DNA from 2 places in the Micromonospora sp. NPDC005553 genome. Region 1 is predicted to be linked to the other one. Evidence: predicted binding sites of a transcription regulator. Region 1 holds the regulator's gene; the other holds the start of a gene.

Region 1 (7,718 bases):
TACGGGGCCAGCAAGGCGGGGCTCAACGCGCTGGGCCAGTCCCTCGCTGTGGCGCTCGCGCCGTACGGCATCGCGGTCGCCACCGTCGCGCCGGGCTTCGTGGCGACCGACATGGTCACCGAGTACCTGCGCGGTGAGGAGGGCGTGGCCATCCGGGCGCAGAGCCCGTTCGACCGGGTGGGCAGACCGGAGGAGATCGCCGCCGCCGTGCACTGGCTCGCCTCGCCGCAGGCCGAGTGGGCCTCCGGCACGATCGTCGACCTCAACGGCGCCTCGTACCTGCGCAGTTGAGGTCGACGCGAGCGGCAAATCACCTGGCCAGGGATGTGGTTGGCGGTTCGTGGGCGGGTAAGTCTCACCGACATGGCCGACTCCGCGCTGCTGGACCTCACCGCCGACTACCGGGTGGCCGATGGCCACGACGACGACCCTGTCCTGCTCCGCCCCGACGGCACCCCCGTCGAGACCTGGCGCGAGGACTACCCGTACGACGAGCGACTGGACCGCGACGAGTACGACCGTGACAAGCGGCTGCTCCAGATCGAGCTGCTGAAGCTCCAAGACTGGATCAAGGAGTCCGGCGAGCGTTTGGTGATCCTCTTCGAGGGCCGGGACGCCGCCGGCAAGGGCGGCACCATCAAACGCTTCATGGAGCACCTCAACCCGCGTGGCGCGTCGGTGGTGGCGCTCGCCAAGCCGGACGAGCGGGAAGCCGCCCAGTGGTACTTCCAGCGCTGGCTGGCACACCTGCCGGCGGCCGGCGAGATCGTGCTGTTCGACCGTTCCTGGTACAACAGGGCCGGCGTGGAGCGGGTGATGGGCTTCTGCAGCCGTAAGGAGTACCTGGAGTTTCTGCGGCAGGCCCCGGAGCTGGAACGGATGCTGGTGCGCTCGGGTATCCGGCTGGTCAAGTTCTGGTTCTCCGTCTCACAGAACGAGCAGCGCACCCGGTTCGCGATCCGCCAGGTCGACCCGGTCCGGCAGTGGAAGCTGTCTCCGATGGACATCGCCTCGCTGGACCGGTGGGACGAGTACACCGAGGCCAAGGAGGCGATGTTCTTCTGGACCGACACGGCCGACGCGCCGTGGACGGTGGTGAAGAGCAACGACAAGAAGCGGGCTCGACTCGAGGCGATTCGGCACGTGCTGCACCGCTTCGACTACACCGGCAAGGACCCCGACGTGGTCGGCACACCGGACCCGCAGATCATCGGAAACGCTGGGCTGGACCTGGGGCCGGAGGAGGAGGTCGTACCGGTGTTCCCGAGGCCCTGAACGGTCACCAGCGGCCGAGGCGGGCGGCGAGCACGCTGAGGGCCGCCACCCCGGCGGTGGAGGTGCGCAGCACGGCCGGCCCGAGGCGTACGGGTCGCCCGCCGGCCTCGGCGAAGGCGGTCAACTCGGCCGGGGCGATGCCACCCTCCGGGCCGATCACCAGCACGATCTCGCCGGTGGAGGGCAGCTCGGCGGTGGTGAGCCGGTCGTCGGCCTCCTCGTGCAGCACGAACCCGCCGGCGGCACCGGCGATCCGGCGGGCAACGGTGGCGGTGGACTCGTCCGGCGCACCGGCCACCACCGGCAGCCACGGTCGGCGGGCCTGCTTGGCCGCCTCCCGTGCGGTGGCCACCCACTTCTCCCGGGCACGTACGCCCCGGTCGCCGCGCCACTGGGTCACCGAGCGCGAGGCAGCCCAGGGCACGATCTCGTCCACCCCGACCTCGGTCATCGCCTGCACGGCCAGCTCACCCCGGTCGCCCTTGGCGATGCCCTGCACCGTCACCAACCGGGGTACTGGCGCGTCCGCGTACCCCCGGGAGGTGACGGTGACCTCCAGGCTGCCCCGGCCGACGGCCGTGACCACGGCGGCGGCCGTGCCACCCCGGCCGTCGGCCAGCAGTAACTCCTCGCCGACGCGCAACCGCTGCACTGTTGCGGCGTGGTGCCCCTCCGGGCCGTCCACTGTCAGCGCGTCGCCGGTGGGCAGCGCCTCCACCAGGAACAGCGGTGCGGACACCTCAGGCGTGCCCGTTGAACGCGTCGCGCATCCGGGAGAAGAAGCCGCCCTGCTTGGATAACTCGGCGACCTCCTCACCACGGGTCTTGGCGAAGTCGCGCAGCATCTTCTCCTGGTCCGGGTCGAGCTTGGTCGGCGTCCGCACGTCCAGGTGGACGTAGAGGTCGCCCCGGCCGGTGCCGCGCAGGTGCGGCACGCCCCGGGCGCGCAGTCGCAGCGTGCTGGCCGGCTGGGTGCCGGCCTTGACGTCGACGGTCTCCTCGCTGTCCAGCGTCTTGATGGTCAGCCGGGTGCCCAACGCGGCCGCCGTCATCGGCACCGTGACCCGGCAGTGCAGGTCGTCGCCCTTGCGGGAGTACACGTCGTGCGGGCGCTCGTGGATCTCCACGTAGAGGTCGCCGGCGGTGCCGCCGCCGGGGCCCACCTCGCCCTGCTGGGCCAGCCGGATCCGCATGCCGTCCTCGACACCGGCCGGGATCTTGACGGTCAACGAACGGCGGGTCCGCACCCGGCCGTCGCCGGCGCAGGTGGGGCAGGGGTGCGGGATGGTGGTGCCGTAGCCCTGGCACACGGTGCACGGCCGGGCGGAGACCACCTGGCCGAGGAAGGTGCGCTGCACCGACTGCACCTCGCCCCGACCACCACACGCCTCGCAGGTCGCCAGGTGCGTGCCGGCGGCCGTGCCGGCGCCGGAGCAGGTGGTGCAGAGCACCGCGGTGTCGACGGTGATCGGGGCCTCCACGCCGAAGGCCGTCTCGTGCAGGTCGAGTTCGAGCCGCAGGATCGCGTCGGCCCCAGGGCGGGTACGCGGCCGGGGGCCACGGGCGCCACCTCCGGCACCGCCGAAGAACGCGTCCATGATGTCCTGGAAACCGACGAACGGGCCGGCGCCTCCGGGGCCACCCGGGCCGCCGGCGCCGCCGCCACCAGGGGCGAGCGGGTCACCACCCAGGTCGACGATCTGCCGCTTACGGTCGTCCGAGAGGACCTCGTACGCGGCGTTGATGTCCTTGAACTTCTCCTGAGCCTCCGGGTCCGGATTGACGTCCGGGTGGAACTGGCGCGCCAGCTTGCGGTAGGCGCGCTTGATCTCGTCATCGGAGGCTTCCCGGCTCACACCGAGAATGCCGTAGTAGTCCCTGGCCACTGCGTTCCGTGTCCTCATGTTCGTCTCGCGTTGCGCCGGTCGGCGGCCGCAGCCGGCCGCATCGGCCCTGACCAATCAGTTCTGGGCCAGCAACTCGCCCACGTAGCGTGCCACGGCGCGGACCGTGGCGATGTTGCCGGGGTAGTCCATCCGGGTGGGCCCCAGCACCCCCAGGCCGCCCAGGATGGTGGTGCCCGGGCCGTACCCGGTGCTGACCACCGAGGCGGCTCGCAGGTTGTCGAACTCGTTCTCGTCGCCGATCAGCACCCGGGTCGTGCTCGGCTCGGTCTCACCGATGAGCTTGAGCAGCACGACCTCCTCCTCCAGAGCTTCGAGGATCGGCCGCAGGGAGCCCTGGAAGTCGAGCAGGCCGCCCCGGGTGAGGTTCGCGGTGCCGGCGAGGGCGATCCGCTCCTCGTGCCGCTCGACGAGCGTCTCCAGCAGGACGGTGGCGAGCGTGGTCATGGTCGGACGCAGGCCGGGCGGCGCTTCCTCGACCAGCGCCTGCACCAGCGGGGGCGTCTCGGACAGTCGGGCGTTGGCGAGCTTCTCGTTGATCAGTCGGCGCAGGTCGGTGACGTCGTCGGCGGGCACCGGGCCGGGCAGCTCCACGAGTCGCTGCTCCACCCGCCCGGTGTCGGCGATCATGACGAGCATCAACCGGGTGGTGGAGATCGGCACCAGCTCCAGGTGACGCACCGAGGAGCGGGCCAGGCTCGGGTACTGCACGACGGCGACCTGTCGGGTCAGCTGGGCGAGCAACCGCACCGTGCGGTGCACCACGTCGTCGAGGTCGACAGCGCCGACCAGGAAGCGCTCGATGGCCCGGCGCTCGGCCGGGCTGAGCGGTTTGACCCGGGACAACCGGTCGACGAAGAGGCGGTAGCCGCGGTCGGTGGGCACCCGGCCGGCACTGGTGTGCGGCTGCCGGATGTAGCCCTCCTCCTCCAGCACGGCCATGTCGTTGCGGACCGTGGCCGGAGAGACCCCCAGCTGGTGCCGCTCGACCAGCGCCTTGCTGCCGACCGGCTCCTGGGTGGAGACGTAGTCTTCGACGATGGCGCGGAGCACGGCGAGTTTCCGGTCGTCGAGACCCATCCTCCGCACCTCCTGTCGCACGTCGGCCGCCGGCGCTCTGGGCCGGCCGGGCCGTCCTGGCACTCGACTGTAGCGAGTGCCAGTCTACGTCGGCGGGCCCGCCGACGCGATGATCAACGGCCACCCTTCGGTGCGGCCCACGACACCCTGTTGGGCCGATCGGCCCGCACTGGGAGGCGAAGTCGCTCTGGTGCGGCGTTGCCACCGGCACCTACCGTGACATCCATGACTGAACCTCCTCGCCCTCCCGGGTCGGGCGACCCCGGCAACTACCCGCCGGAGCCCACCTCCCCCGGGCCGTACCCGTCGGCCGAGCCGCCCACCGCACCACTGTCCGGGGCGCCCGGCCCGGCCGGCTATCCCCCGCCCGGTGGCTATCCGCCGCCCACCGGTGACCAACCGCCGTCAGGCGGCTACCCTCCGGCAGGCGGTTACCCCCCGGCAGGCGGATACCCCCCGCCCGGGGGCTATCCCCCGCCCGGGGGCTATCCCCCGCCCGGCGGCTACCCGGCCGGTGGGGCCTACGGCGGCCCCGGCGGCGGCTACGCCAACAACGAGGACAAGACCTGGGCGCTGGTCGCGCACTTCGGCGGCGCGCTCGGCGCGCTGGTCAGTTTCGGTCCGCTGGGCTTCGTCGCCCCGCTGATCGCCTACCTGGCCCGGGGCCAGCAGTCGCCGACCGTCCGGGCGCACGCCCTCGCCGCCCTGAACTTCCAGATCCTCTGGTCGATCATCGCCTTCGTGCTGCTCTTCGTGAGCTGGTGCCTGCTCTTCCTGCCCAGCATCGCCGTCGTGGTGATCCAGATCCTGTTCGGGATCATCGCCGGCATGAAGGCCAACGAGGGCACCCCGTACCGCTACCCGATGACCGCCAACTTCATCAAGTGAACCGGGCCGGCCGCTCCCCCGGCCGGCCCGATTCACCGCCGTCCCGGTCCGGGAGCGGTGGGCCGCTCAGGGCAGCAGATCGCGGACGACCGCGTCGGCGAGCAGCCGCCCGCGCAGTGTGAGCACCGCCCGGCCGGCGGCGTACTCGTCGGCTGCCAGCAGACCGCCGGCCAGGGCCCGCTCGGCGCCGGCCCGGCCGGCCGCGTCGAGCACCGCCAGCGGGAGACCGCTGGCCAACCGCAGCCGGAGCATCACGTCCTCCATGTGCGCCTCGTCGACGGTGAGCACCTCCCGGGCCAGGCCGGGAGACTCCCCGGCGGCCAACCGCTTGGCGTACGCCGTGGGGTGCTTCACGTTCCACCAGCGGACCCCGCCGACGTGACTGTGCGCCCCCGGCCCCAGCCCCCACCAGTCCGCGCCGGTCCAGTAGAGCAGGTTGTGCCGGCAGCGGGCCTCCTCGGTGCGGGCCCAGTTGGAGACCTCGTACCAGGAGAGCCCGGCCGCGTCGAGCGCGGCCTCCGCGGCCAGGTAGCGGTCCGCGGCCACGTCGTCACTGGGGTACGCCAGCTCGCCGCGCCGCATCCGGGCGGCGAGCCGGGTGCCGTCCTCGACGATCAGGGCGTACGCGCTGACGTGGTCCACCCCGGCGGCGACGACCTGCTCCAACGAGGCGGCGAAGTCCTCGGAACGCTCCCCCGGGGTGCCGTAGATCAGGTCCAGGTTGACGTGCTCGAACCCGGCGTCACGCGCCTCCAGGGCGGCAGCGGTGGCCCGGCCGGCGCTGTGTTTGCGGTCCAGGATCGCCAGCACCCCCGGGGAGGCGGACTGCATGCCCAGCGAGATCCGGGTGTAGCCGGCGGACCGCAGCAGCTTCAACGATTCCGGGGTGACCGACTCGGGGTTGGCCTCGGTGGTCACCTCGGCGTCAGCGGCCAGCCCCCAGGTGCTGTCGATGCCGTCGAGGATGCGGGCCAGGTCGTCGGCGGGGAGCAGGGTCGGCGTGCCGCCGCCGACGAAGACGGTGTCGACCCGGGGCGGCGGAGTGTCGCCGAGCACCCGGGCGGCGAGCCTCAGCTCGGCCAGCACCGTGTCCGCGTACCCCTCGCGGCTCGCGCCGCCGCCCAGTTCGGCCGCGGTGTAGGTGTTGAAGTCGCAGTATCCGCAGCGACTGGCGCAGAACGGCACGTGCACGTACACGCCGAAGCCGCGCGCGCCGACCGCCGCGGTGGCGGTGGCGGGCAACGATCCGTCGACGGGGACGGTCTCACCATCTGGAAGGACGCCGGGCATGGCCACTAGTGTGCCCGGCATGACCTCTCCCGACGTCCTCGTGCGGGTCGCCACGGCCCGTGGGGTGACCACCCTCACCCTCGACAGCCCCCACAACCGCAACGCCCTCTCCACCGCCCTGATGACGCAGTTGCTGGCCGGGCTGGCGGACGCGGTCGCCGACGAGGCGGTGCGGGTGATCGTGCTCGACCACACCGGCCCGGTGTTCTGCTCCGGCGCGGACCTGAAGGAGACCGCCGCGGCGTACGCCAGCGGGACGGTGCCGGCCGGGATGCTGGGTGACGTGCTCGCGGCGCTCTGGGAGTGCCCGAAGCCGGTGCTGGCCCGGGTCGGCGGGCCGGCGCGGGCCGGCGGGCTGGGCCTGATCGCCGCCGCCGACCTGGCGGTCTGCGCCGACGAGGCGACCTTCGCGTTCACCGAGGTACGCATCGGGGTGATCCCTGCGGTGATCTCGGCGACCGTGCTGCCCCGGCTGCACCCCCGCGCCGCCGCCGAGCTGTATCTGACCGGGGACACCTTCGACGGCCGCCGCGCCGCCGAGGTCGGCCTGGTGACGGCCTCGGTCCCGGCGGACGGGTTGGACGACGCGGTACGGGGCTACTGCGACTCGCTGGTGCGCGGCGCCCCCGGTGCGCTGGCCGGCGCGAAGGAGCTGCTGCGTCGACCGGGCACCGCCGAGTTGCGCGCCGACCTGGCCCGACTCTCCGCCGTCTCGACGGGCTACTTCCTCTCCGACGAGGGGCGCGAGGGGGTCATGGCCTTCCGGGAGAAGCGACCGGCGCGCTGGGTTCCCGCTCTCGACGACTGACGGTCGGGGCGCCACCGTCGTTCGGCGGCGCCCCAAGGTCGGGTCACCAGGCGGTCGCGCCGCCGTCGACCGGGTAGTTCGCCCCGGTGATGTACGACGCCCGGTCGGACGCGAGGAAGACCACCAGCTCGACGACCTCCTCGGGGCGCGCGAAGCGCTTGAGGAGCGTCTTGGCCGTGATGGCGTCCCGCGCCTCCTGGTTGTCACCGAGGTCGCGTTCGCTGGCCGGGGTGAGGGTGGGCCCGGGGCTGACCGCCACCGCGCGGATGCCGTGGGGCGCACCTTCGAGGGCGAGCTGTCGCGTCATGCCGATGATGCCGGCGTTCGCGGCGGTGTGACCGACCATCGGCGGGACGTGGCCGCCGATCATTCCGGCCATGGAGGCGGCGCTGATGATGACACCGCCGCCGCGTCGGACCAGGTGCGGCCAGGCGAACTTCGACACGAAGTACGGAATGTCGAGTTCTCCGGTG
Region 2 (7,718 bases), on a different contig from region 1:
ATCATCTCGCCCGGTCGCCAACAACGTCAGCGTTCGGTAATGACCTGGCAGCCCGCAGGAACGAGCCCGGGGCGCACCGCCTGACGGCGGTGCGCCCCGGAACGGGTGTCGCTACCGGATCAGAAGCCCGGACCGTGCTGGTGGCCGTGACCGTGGCCGTGCCCGCCGCCGGCGGCCGGCTCGGCCTGCTCCGGCTTCTCCACCACGAGGCTCTCCGTGGTGAGCAGCAGACCGGCGATCGAGGCGGCGTTGGTGACCGCGTTGCGGGTCACCTTCACCGGGTCGATGATGCCGGCCTTGACCAGGTCGACGTACTCGCCCTTGGCGGCGTCGAGGCCGTTGCCCCACTTGAGGTCGGCGACCTTCTGCGTCACGACGTAGCCGTCGTGACCGGCGTTCTGGGCGATCCAGCGCAGCGGCTCGACGAGCGCCTTGCGCACGACCGAGACACCGACCTTCTCGTCACCGGTGAAGCCCAGGTCGTCGTCGAGCACCGAGCGGATCTGCACCAGGGCGGCGCCGCCGCCGGGCACAGTGCCCTCCTCGACCGCAGCCTTGGTCGCCGCGATGGCGTCCTCGATGCGGTGCTTGCGCTCCTTCATCTCGACCTCGGTCGCCGCGCCGGCCTTGATGACGGCGATGCCACCGGAGAGCTTCGCCAGCCGCTCGGCCAGCTTCTCCCGGTCCCAGTCGGAGTCGGAGGCCTCGATCTCCTTGCGGATCTGGGAGACCCGGTCGGTGACGTCGGCCTTCTGGCCACCGCCGTCGACGATCGTGGTGTTCTCCTTGTCGACCACGACGCGCCGGGCGGTGCCGAGCACCTCCAGGCCGACCTGGTCGAGCTTGTAGCCCAGCTCCGGGGCGACCAGCTCGGCGCCCGTGGAGATCGCGATGTCCTGGAGCATTGCCTTGCGCCGGTCACCGAAGCCCGGGGCCTTGACCGCGCAGACCTTGAGGGTCTTGCGCAGCGAGTTGACCACCAGGGTGGAGAGCGCCTGACCGTCCACGTCCTCGGCGATGATCAGCAGGGGCTTGCTGTTCTGCAGGATCTTCTCCAGCAGCGGCAGCAGCTCTTCGATCGCCGAGATCTTCTGGGTGGTGACCAGGATGTACGCGTCCTCAAGGACGGACTCCTGGCTCTCCAGGTCGGTGACGAAGTTCGGCGAGATGAAGCCCTTGTCGAACTGGAGACCCTCGGTCACGTCCAGTTCGGTGGTGAGCATGGAGCCTTCCTCGACGGTGATGACACCGTCGCGGCCGACCCGCTCCATCGCCTCGGCGATCAGGTCGCCGATCGTGGCGTCCTGCGCGGAGATCGTCGCCACGTTCGCGATCGACTCCTTGCTGGTGACCTCGGCGGCCTTGCCGAGCAGCGCCTCGGAGACCTTGGCGGCCGCCGCGTCGATGCCCCGCTTGAGGCCGGCCGGGTTGGTCCCGGCGGTCACGTTGCGCAGACCCTCGCGAACCATCGCCTGGGCCAGCACGGTCGCGGTGGTGGTGCCGTCACCGGCGACGTCGTTGGTCTTGGTCGCCACCTCCTTGACAAGCTGCGCGCCAAGGTTCTCGTACGGGTTGGTGAGCTCGATCTCCTTGGCGATGGTCACACCATCGTTGGTGATCGTCGGCGCACCGAATTTCTTGTCCAGGACGACGTTGCGCCCGCGCGGGCCGAGGGTGACCTTGACCACGTCCGCGAGGGCGTTGACACCGTGCTCCAGCAGGTGCCGGGCGTCGTCCGAAAAGCTCAGGATCTTCGCCATTAATGTCCCTTCGAAGTGCCACTGCCCCGGCCCGGCGAGCCGGACCGGGGCAGTGGCACTGATCGGTTGCTTACTTCTCGATGACCGCGAGGACGTCGCGGGCGGAGAGCACCAGGTACTCCTCGCCGGCGTACTTGACCTCGGTGCCGCCGTACTTCGAGTAAAGGACGGTGTCGCCGACCTGCACGTCAACCGGAACCCGGTTGCCGTTGTCGTCGACGCGGCCCGGGCCGACAGCGAGGACAGTGCCCTCCTGCGGCTTCTCCTTGGCGGTGTCGGGGATCACGATGCCCGACGCCGTGGTGGTCTCAGCCTCGTTCGCCTGGACCACGATGCGGTCCTCGAGCGGCTTGATAGCAACCTTGGTCGCGGTAGTCACGGGCATACCCTCCTGGGGTACTGGTTTCGTTGCTGGCCAGCGGGGCTGACCATCGTCAATCTGCCTCATGCCACCGGGCGGGGCCGTCGTCGCGGGTGCCGGTCCGCCTGGCGTGCGCACCCGGGTCGTGAGACCCGGAAGCTGGCACCCTCAGGGCGAGAGTGCTAATCGCAGGTTATTCCGTGGCTAGCACTCCGTCAAGGAGAGTGCCAGCGCGTCGCGCCCCGCCAGCCAAGTTTTCCGAGTCGGACGGGACAATGGCTGGGTGGATCTCGATCAGCTGGCGGCGCTGCGTACCCCTGAGGGGTCGGCCGCGCTCACCGCGGCGGCCGACCTGGCCGGCGGTGATCCACTGGTCGCGGCGTCGGCCCTGCGCGCGACCGGGGTGCCGCCGACGTTGGCCGCGGCGGCGTTGACCCAGGCCGAGTTGCGCCACCGGGCGGTCGGCAAGTTCGGCTCGGCCGCCGCTGGGATGTTCCTCACCCGCCCCGGCCTGGAGCAGGCAACCCGCCGGGTGGTCGCCGACCGTCGAGCCGCCCGGTTGCACGCGGCCGGCGTGCGGACCCTGGCCGATCTCGGGTGCGGGCTCGGGGCCGACGCGCTGGCCGCCGCCCGCGCCGGCATCCGGGTGTACGGGGTGGAGGCCGACCCGGTGACCGCGGCGATGGCCGCCGCCAACGCCGAGGCGGCCGGGCTGGCCGAGCTGTTCACCGTCGAGTGCGGCGACGCGACCGGGTTCGACGTGTCACTGGTCGACGGGGTCTTCTGCGATCCGGCCCGCCGCACCACCGGCACCGGGCGGCGGATCTTCGACCCGCGCGCCTACTCGCCACCGTGGGACTTCGTGACCGGGTTGGCCGAGCGGGTGCCGCGCACCGTGGTGAAGGTCGCGCCGGGCCTCGACCACGCGCTCATCCCGGCCGGGGCGGAGGCCGAGTGGGTCGGCGTGGACGGCGACCTGGTCGAGGCCGCGCTCTGGTGCGGTGAGCTGGCGGAGGTGCCCCGTCGCGCCACCCTCTACCGCCAGCGGGGCGCCGAGGCCCACAGCCACCAGCTCACCGGCTCGGGCGCCGCCGAGGCACCGGTCGGGCCGCCGCGTCGCTACCTGTACGACCCGGACCCGGCGGTGGTGCGCGCGCACCTTGTGGCCGAACTGGCCAGCGAACTGGACGCCAACCTGGGCGATCCGAGCATCGCCTACCTCTACGCCGACCAGCCGGTCCGCACCCCGTACGCGCGCTGCCTGGAGATCACCGACGTGTTGCCGTTCTCGCTCAAGCGCCTGCGGGCGCTGCTGCGCGACCGCCGGGTGGGCCGGGTGGAGATCCTGAAGCGGGGTTCGGCGCTCACCCCGGAGCAGCTCCGGCGGGACCTGCGGCTGGCTGGGGACGCGGCGGCGAGTCTGGTGCTCACCCGGGTCGGCGGCGCACCGACGGTGCTGATCGGCCGGCCGGTCGACTAGCGTCGTCGCCGTGGCGGGACAGGGCACGCCGGCAACGGCACTGTTGGTCAAGCGCGGCATCGCGCATCGCACCCATCCGTACCGGGTGGCGCCGGACGCCCCGAACTACGGCGCGTTGGTGGCGGTGGCGCTCGGCGTGGCACCGGAGCGCGTGTTCAAGTCTCTGGTGACCGACGTCGACGGCGCGCTCACCGTGGCGGTCGTTCCGGTCACCGGCGAGTTGGATCTGAAGGCTCTCGCAGCTGCGGTCGGCGGTAAGCGGGCGGCGTTGGCCGACCGGGCGGTCGCCGAGCGGGCCACCGGTTACGTACGCGGTGGGATCAGCCCGCTCGGGCAGCGTCGACGGTTGCCCATCGTGCTGGACGAATCCGCGCTGGATCTCCCGACGATCTACGTCTCGGCTGGTCGGCGCGGTCTGCAACTCGAACTGGCCGCGGCGGATCTGGTGGCGCTGACCGACGCCCGCACCGCGCCGTTGCAGACCCACTGACGACAGTCGTTACGTCGACTCCCCCGTGGGATACCCGCGGAGTAACAGTCGCGTTGCTGAATTGTTATCGCTCCCAACAAACTATGCACCTGCGCGGTCTTGTGGAGCCGGTGTGACGCGAAATACGTTGCCGGACACAACAAAACAACACCTCCCCCACCTCCGAAAGGACCCTGCACATGCGTAAGGGGATCCTCACCATCGCCGCCGTGGGCCTGCTCGCGACCGGCGGCTTGACCGCCTGTGGCGACGACTCCGGCACCGGCTCGACCGACTCCAAAAAGACCCCCAAGATCGGCGTGATCCTTCCGGACAGCAAGTCCTCCCCCCGCTGGGAGACGGCGGACCGCCGCTTCCTGGAGGAGGCGTTCAAGGCCGCCGGCGTCCAGTCCGACATTCAGAACGCCCAGAACGACAAGGCCGCCTTCCAGACCATCGCCGACCAGATGATCACCGGCGGCGTCACCGCCCTGATGATCGTCAACCTGGACTCCGGCACCGGCAAGGCCGTGCTCGACAAGGCCAAGTCGCAGGGCATCGCCACCATCGACTACGACCGGCTCACCCTCGGCGGCTCCGCCCAGTACTACGTCAGCTTCGACAACGAGACCGTCGGCAAGCTCCAGGGCGAGGGTCTGGCGAAGTGCCTGACCGAGAAGAACGCCAAGAACCCGGTCGTGGCATACCTGAACGGCTCCCCCACCGACAACAACGCCACCCTGTTCAAGGCCGGATACGACTCGGTGCTCAAGCCGAAGTTCGACTCCAAGGAATACACCAAGGGCCCGGACGACGCCGTGCCGGGCTGGGACGGCCCCACCGCCGCGACCATCTTCGAGCAGCAGCTCACCGCGACCAAGGGCAAGATCGACGGTGTGCTGGCCGCCAACGACACTCTCGGCAACGCCGCCATCTCGATCCTGAAGAAGAACAAGATCAACGGCAAGGTGCCGGTGACCGGGCAGGACGCCAGCGTGGAGGGCCTGCAGAACATCCTCGCCGGTGACCAGTGCATGACCGTCTACAAGGCAGTCCGGGAAGAGGCCAAGGCCGCCGCGGACCTGGCCATCGCGCTGGCCAAGGGCGAGAAGAAGGACACCGGCCAGTCGGTGAAGGACGGTGACCGCGACGTCCCCTCGGTGCTGCTCACCCCGAAGGCCATCTACAAGGACAACGTCAAGGACGTCATCGCCGACGGCTACGCGACCAAGGAGCAGGTCTGCACCGCGGCGTACGCCAAGTTCTGCGCCGAAGCCGGCATCAGCTGACCGACGCCGCAGTACCCGCCGGAACGACCACCGCCGCCCGGCACGGGAGCACCCTCCCGTGCCGGGCGGCGCCCGCCGGACGGGCCCCGACCCTCCCTTAAGAAGGAGACCCCCGTGTCCGCGACCCCCCTGCTGGAACTCCGCGGGATCGACAAGAGCTTCGGTCCCGTCCAGGTGCTCCGCGACGTCGCACTGACCGTCCACCCAGGCGAGGTGACCGCACTGGTCGGCGACAACGGCGCCGGCAAGTCGACCCTGGTGAAGTGCATCAGCGGCATCCACCCCACCGACGCCGGAGAGTTCCTGTTCAACGGTGAACCGGTGCACATCGGCAGCCCCCGCGACGCCGCCGCCCTCGGCATCGAGGTCGTCTACCAGGACCTCGCGCTCTGCGACAACCTGGACATCGTGCAGAACATGTTCCTCGGTCGGGAGAGGCGCAGCGGCATCGTCCTCGACGAGCCGACAATGGAACAGCTCGCCGCCGAAACCCTGGCAGGGCTCTCCATCCGCACCGTCACCTCACTTCGTCAGCACGTGTCCAGCCTCTCCGGCGGGCAGCGCCAGACCGTGGCCATCGCCAAGGCGGTGCTCTGGAACAGCAAGCTCGTCATCCTGGACGAGCCGACCGCGGCGCTCGGCGTGGCACAGACCGCCCAGGTGCTCGAACTGGTCCGCCGCCTCGCCGACAACGGCCTGGCCGTGGTGCTCATCTCGCACAACATGAACGACGTCTTCGCCGTCTCCGACCGGATCGCCGCGCTGTACCTCGGCCAGATGGTCGCCCAGGTGAAGACCACCGACATCACCCACGCCCAGGTGGTCGAGCTGATCACCGCCGGGCGCTCGGGCGGGCTCGGCCTCGCCACCGACCCGGGCAGCAACGGCGACGGCCCGCAGGCGGCCGACTCGATCTCAGGAGGCGTCCGATGACCACCACCGCCGTGCGGAAGGACGGCCCCGCGGCCGTCACACCCCCGCCGACCGTCGGAGGCCACGTCCGCAACTACCTGAGTCGCGTGCGCGGTGGCGACGTCGGCGCGCTGCCAGCCGTGCTCGGCCTGATCGTGCTCTGCACCGTCTTCGGGATCATGCGGCCGTCGTCGTTTCTGTCGGCCGGCAACTTCGCCAACCTCTTCACCCAGGGCGCGGCGGTCACGCTGATCGCGATGGGCCTGGTCTTCGTGCTGCTGCTCGGCGAGATCGACCTCTCCGCCGGCTTCGCCAGCGGCGTCTGTGCTGCGGTGCTGGCCAATGTGGTCACAGTGCTCGGCTACCCCTGGTGGGTCGCGGTGCTCGCCGCGGTCGCCACCGGCGTGGTCATCGGCACCACGCTCGGCATGCTCGTCGCGAAGATCGGCATTCCGTCCTTCGTGGTCACCCTCGCCGGCTTCCTCGCCTTCCAGGGCGTCGTGTTGATGCTCGTGCAGGAGGGCACCAACATCTCCGTCCGCGACGAGGTGCTGGTCGCCATCGCCAACCGCAACCTCGCCCCCGCGCTGGGCTGGGCGCTGACCGCCGTCGCCGTCGTGGGCTACGCGGCGGTGCAACTGCTACGCCACCGCAACCGGGCGGCACGTGGTCTGATCACCGACCCGCTCGCGGTGGTGGCGCTGCGGATCGGCGGGCTCGCCGTCATCCTCGGCACCGCTGTGTACGTGCTCAACCTGGAGCGCAGCCGCAACGTCCTCATCGTCTCGCTCAAGGGTGTGCCGATCGTGGTGCCGATCATCGCGGTGCTGCTGGTCATCTGGACCTTCGTGCTGCAGCGCACCAGCTACGGCCGGCACATCTACGCCGTGGGCGGCAACCGGGAAGCCGCCCGCCGAGCCGGCATCGGCGTCGACCGGATCCGGATCTCGGTCTTCGTGATCTGCTCGTCCATGGCCGCCATTGGTGGCATCGTGGCGGCCAGCCGGGCCAACTCGGTCGACCCGAACACCGGGGGCAGTAACGTACTGCTCTACGCGGTGGGCGCAGCGGTGATCGGCGGCACCAGCCTGTTCGGTGGCAAGGGCCGCGTCTTCGACGCCGTGCTCGGCGGCGCGGTGGTCGCTGTCATCGAGAACGGAATGGGCCTGATGGGATACACCGCGGGAGTCAAGTACGTGGTCACCGGTGTCGTACTGCTGCTCGCGGCCAGCGTCGACGCGCTCTCCCGCCGCCGCGCGGCAGCCACCGGCACCCGCTGACCGCGCGGGAGGTGGCACCAGCATGCGCCCAGGACCGAGCCAGGATGACGTACGACGGCAGAACCTCGGTGCCCTGCTGCGACACGTGCACGTCCACGGGGCGACCACCCGTGCCGAACTGACCACCACGCTGGGCCTCAACCGCAGCACCATCGGCGCGCTCACCG

Evidence for each region. The regulator HrcA, encoded in region 1, represses chaperone genes, less so after heat shock. The targets are predictions, from matches to a motif close to GGTTNGCACNCTCNNNNNGAGNGTGCNAACC.
Region 2: a site for HrcA is predicted at 2,279-2,309, ahead of groES (co-chaperone GroES). Genes of this name have one in related genera too.

The regions. Positions count from the first base shown of each region.
Region 1 is NZ_JBIAJD010000012.1:11,190-18,907, forward strand. Features, by position in the region: gene ACFYPG_RS31655 (SDR family oxidoreductase) at 1-291, shown strand, start outside; gene ppk2 (polyphosphate kinase 2) at 364-1,275, shown strand; gene ACFYPG_RS31665 (16S rRNA (uracil(1498)-N(3))-methyltransferase) at 1,280-2,014, opposite strand; gene dnaJ (molecular chaperone DnaJ) at 2,016-3,161, opposite strand; gene hrcA (heat-inducible transcriptional repressor HrcA) at 3,237-4,259, opposite strand; gene ACFYPG_RS31680 (DUF4870 domain-containing protein) at 4,485-5,147, shown strand; gene hemW (radical SAM family heme chaperone HemW) at 5,214-6,437, opposite strand; gene ACFYPG_RS31690 (enoyl-CoA hydratase-related protein) at 6,457-7,245, shown strand; gene ACFYPG_RS31695 (SDR family NAD(P)-dependent oxidoreductase) at 7,289-7,718, opposite strand, start outside.
Region 2 is NZ_JBIAJD010000003.1:607,816-615,533, reverse strand. Features, by position in the region: gene groL (chaperonin GroEL) at 120-1,760, opposite strand; gene groES (co-chaperone GroES) at 1,831-2,145, opposite strand; gene ACFYPG_RS15410 (methyltransferase domain-containing protein) at 2,405-3,601, shown strand; gene ybaK (Cys-tRNA(Pro) deacylase) at 3,612-4,091, shown strand; gene ACFYPG_RS15400 (substrate-binding domain-containing protein) at 4,271-5,359, shown strand; gene ACFYPG_RS15395 (ATP-binding cassette domain-containing protein) at 5,474-6,292, shown strand; gene ACFYPG_RS15390 (ABC transporter permease) at 6,289-7,551, shown strand; gene ACFYPG_RS15385 (ROK family protein) at 7,574-7,718, shown strand, end outside.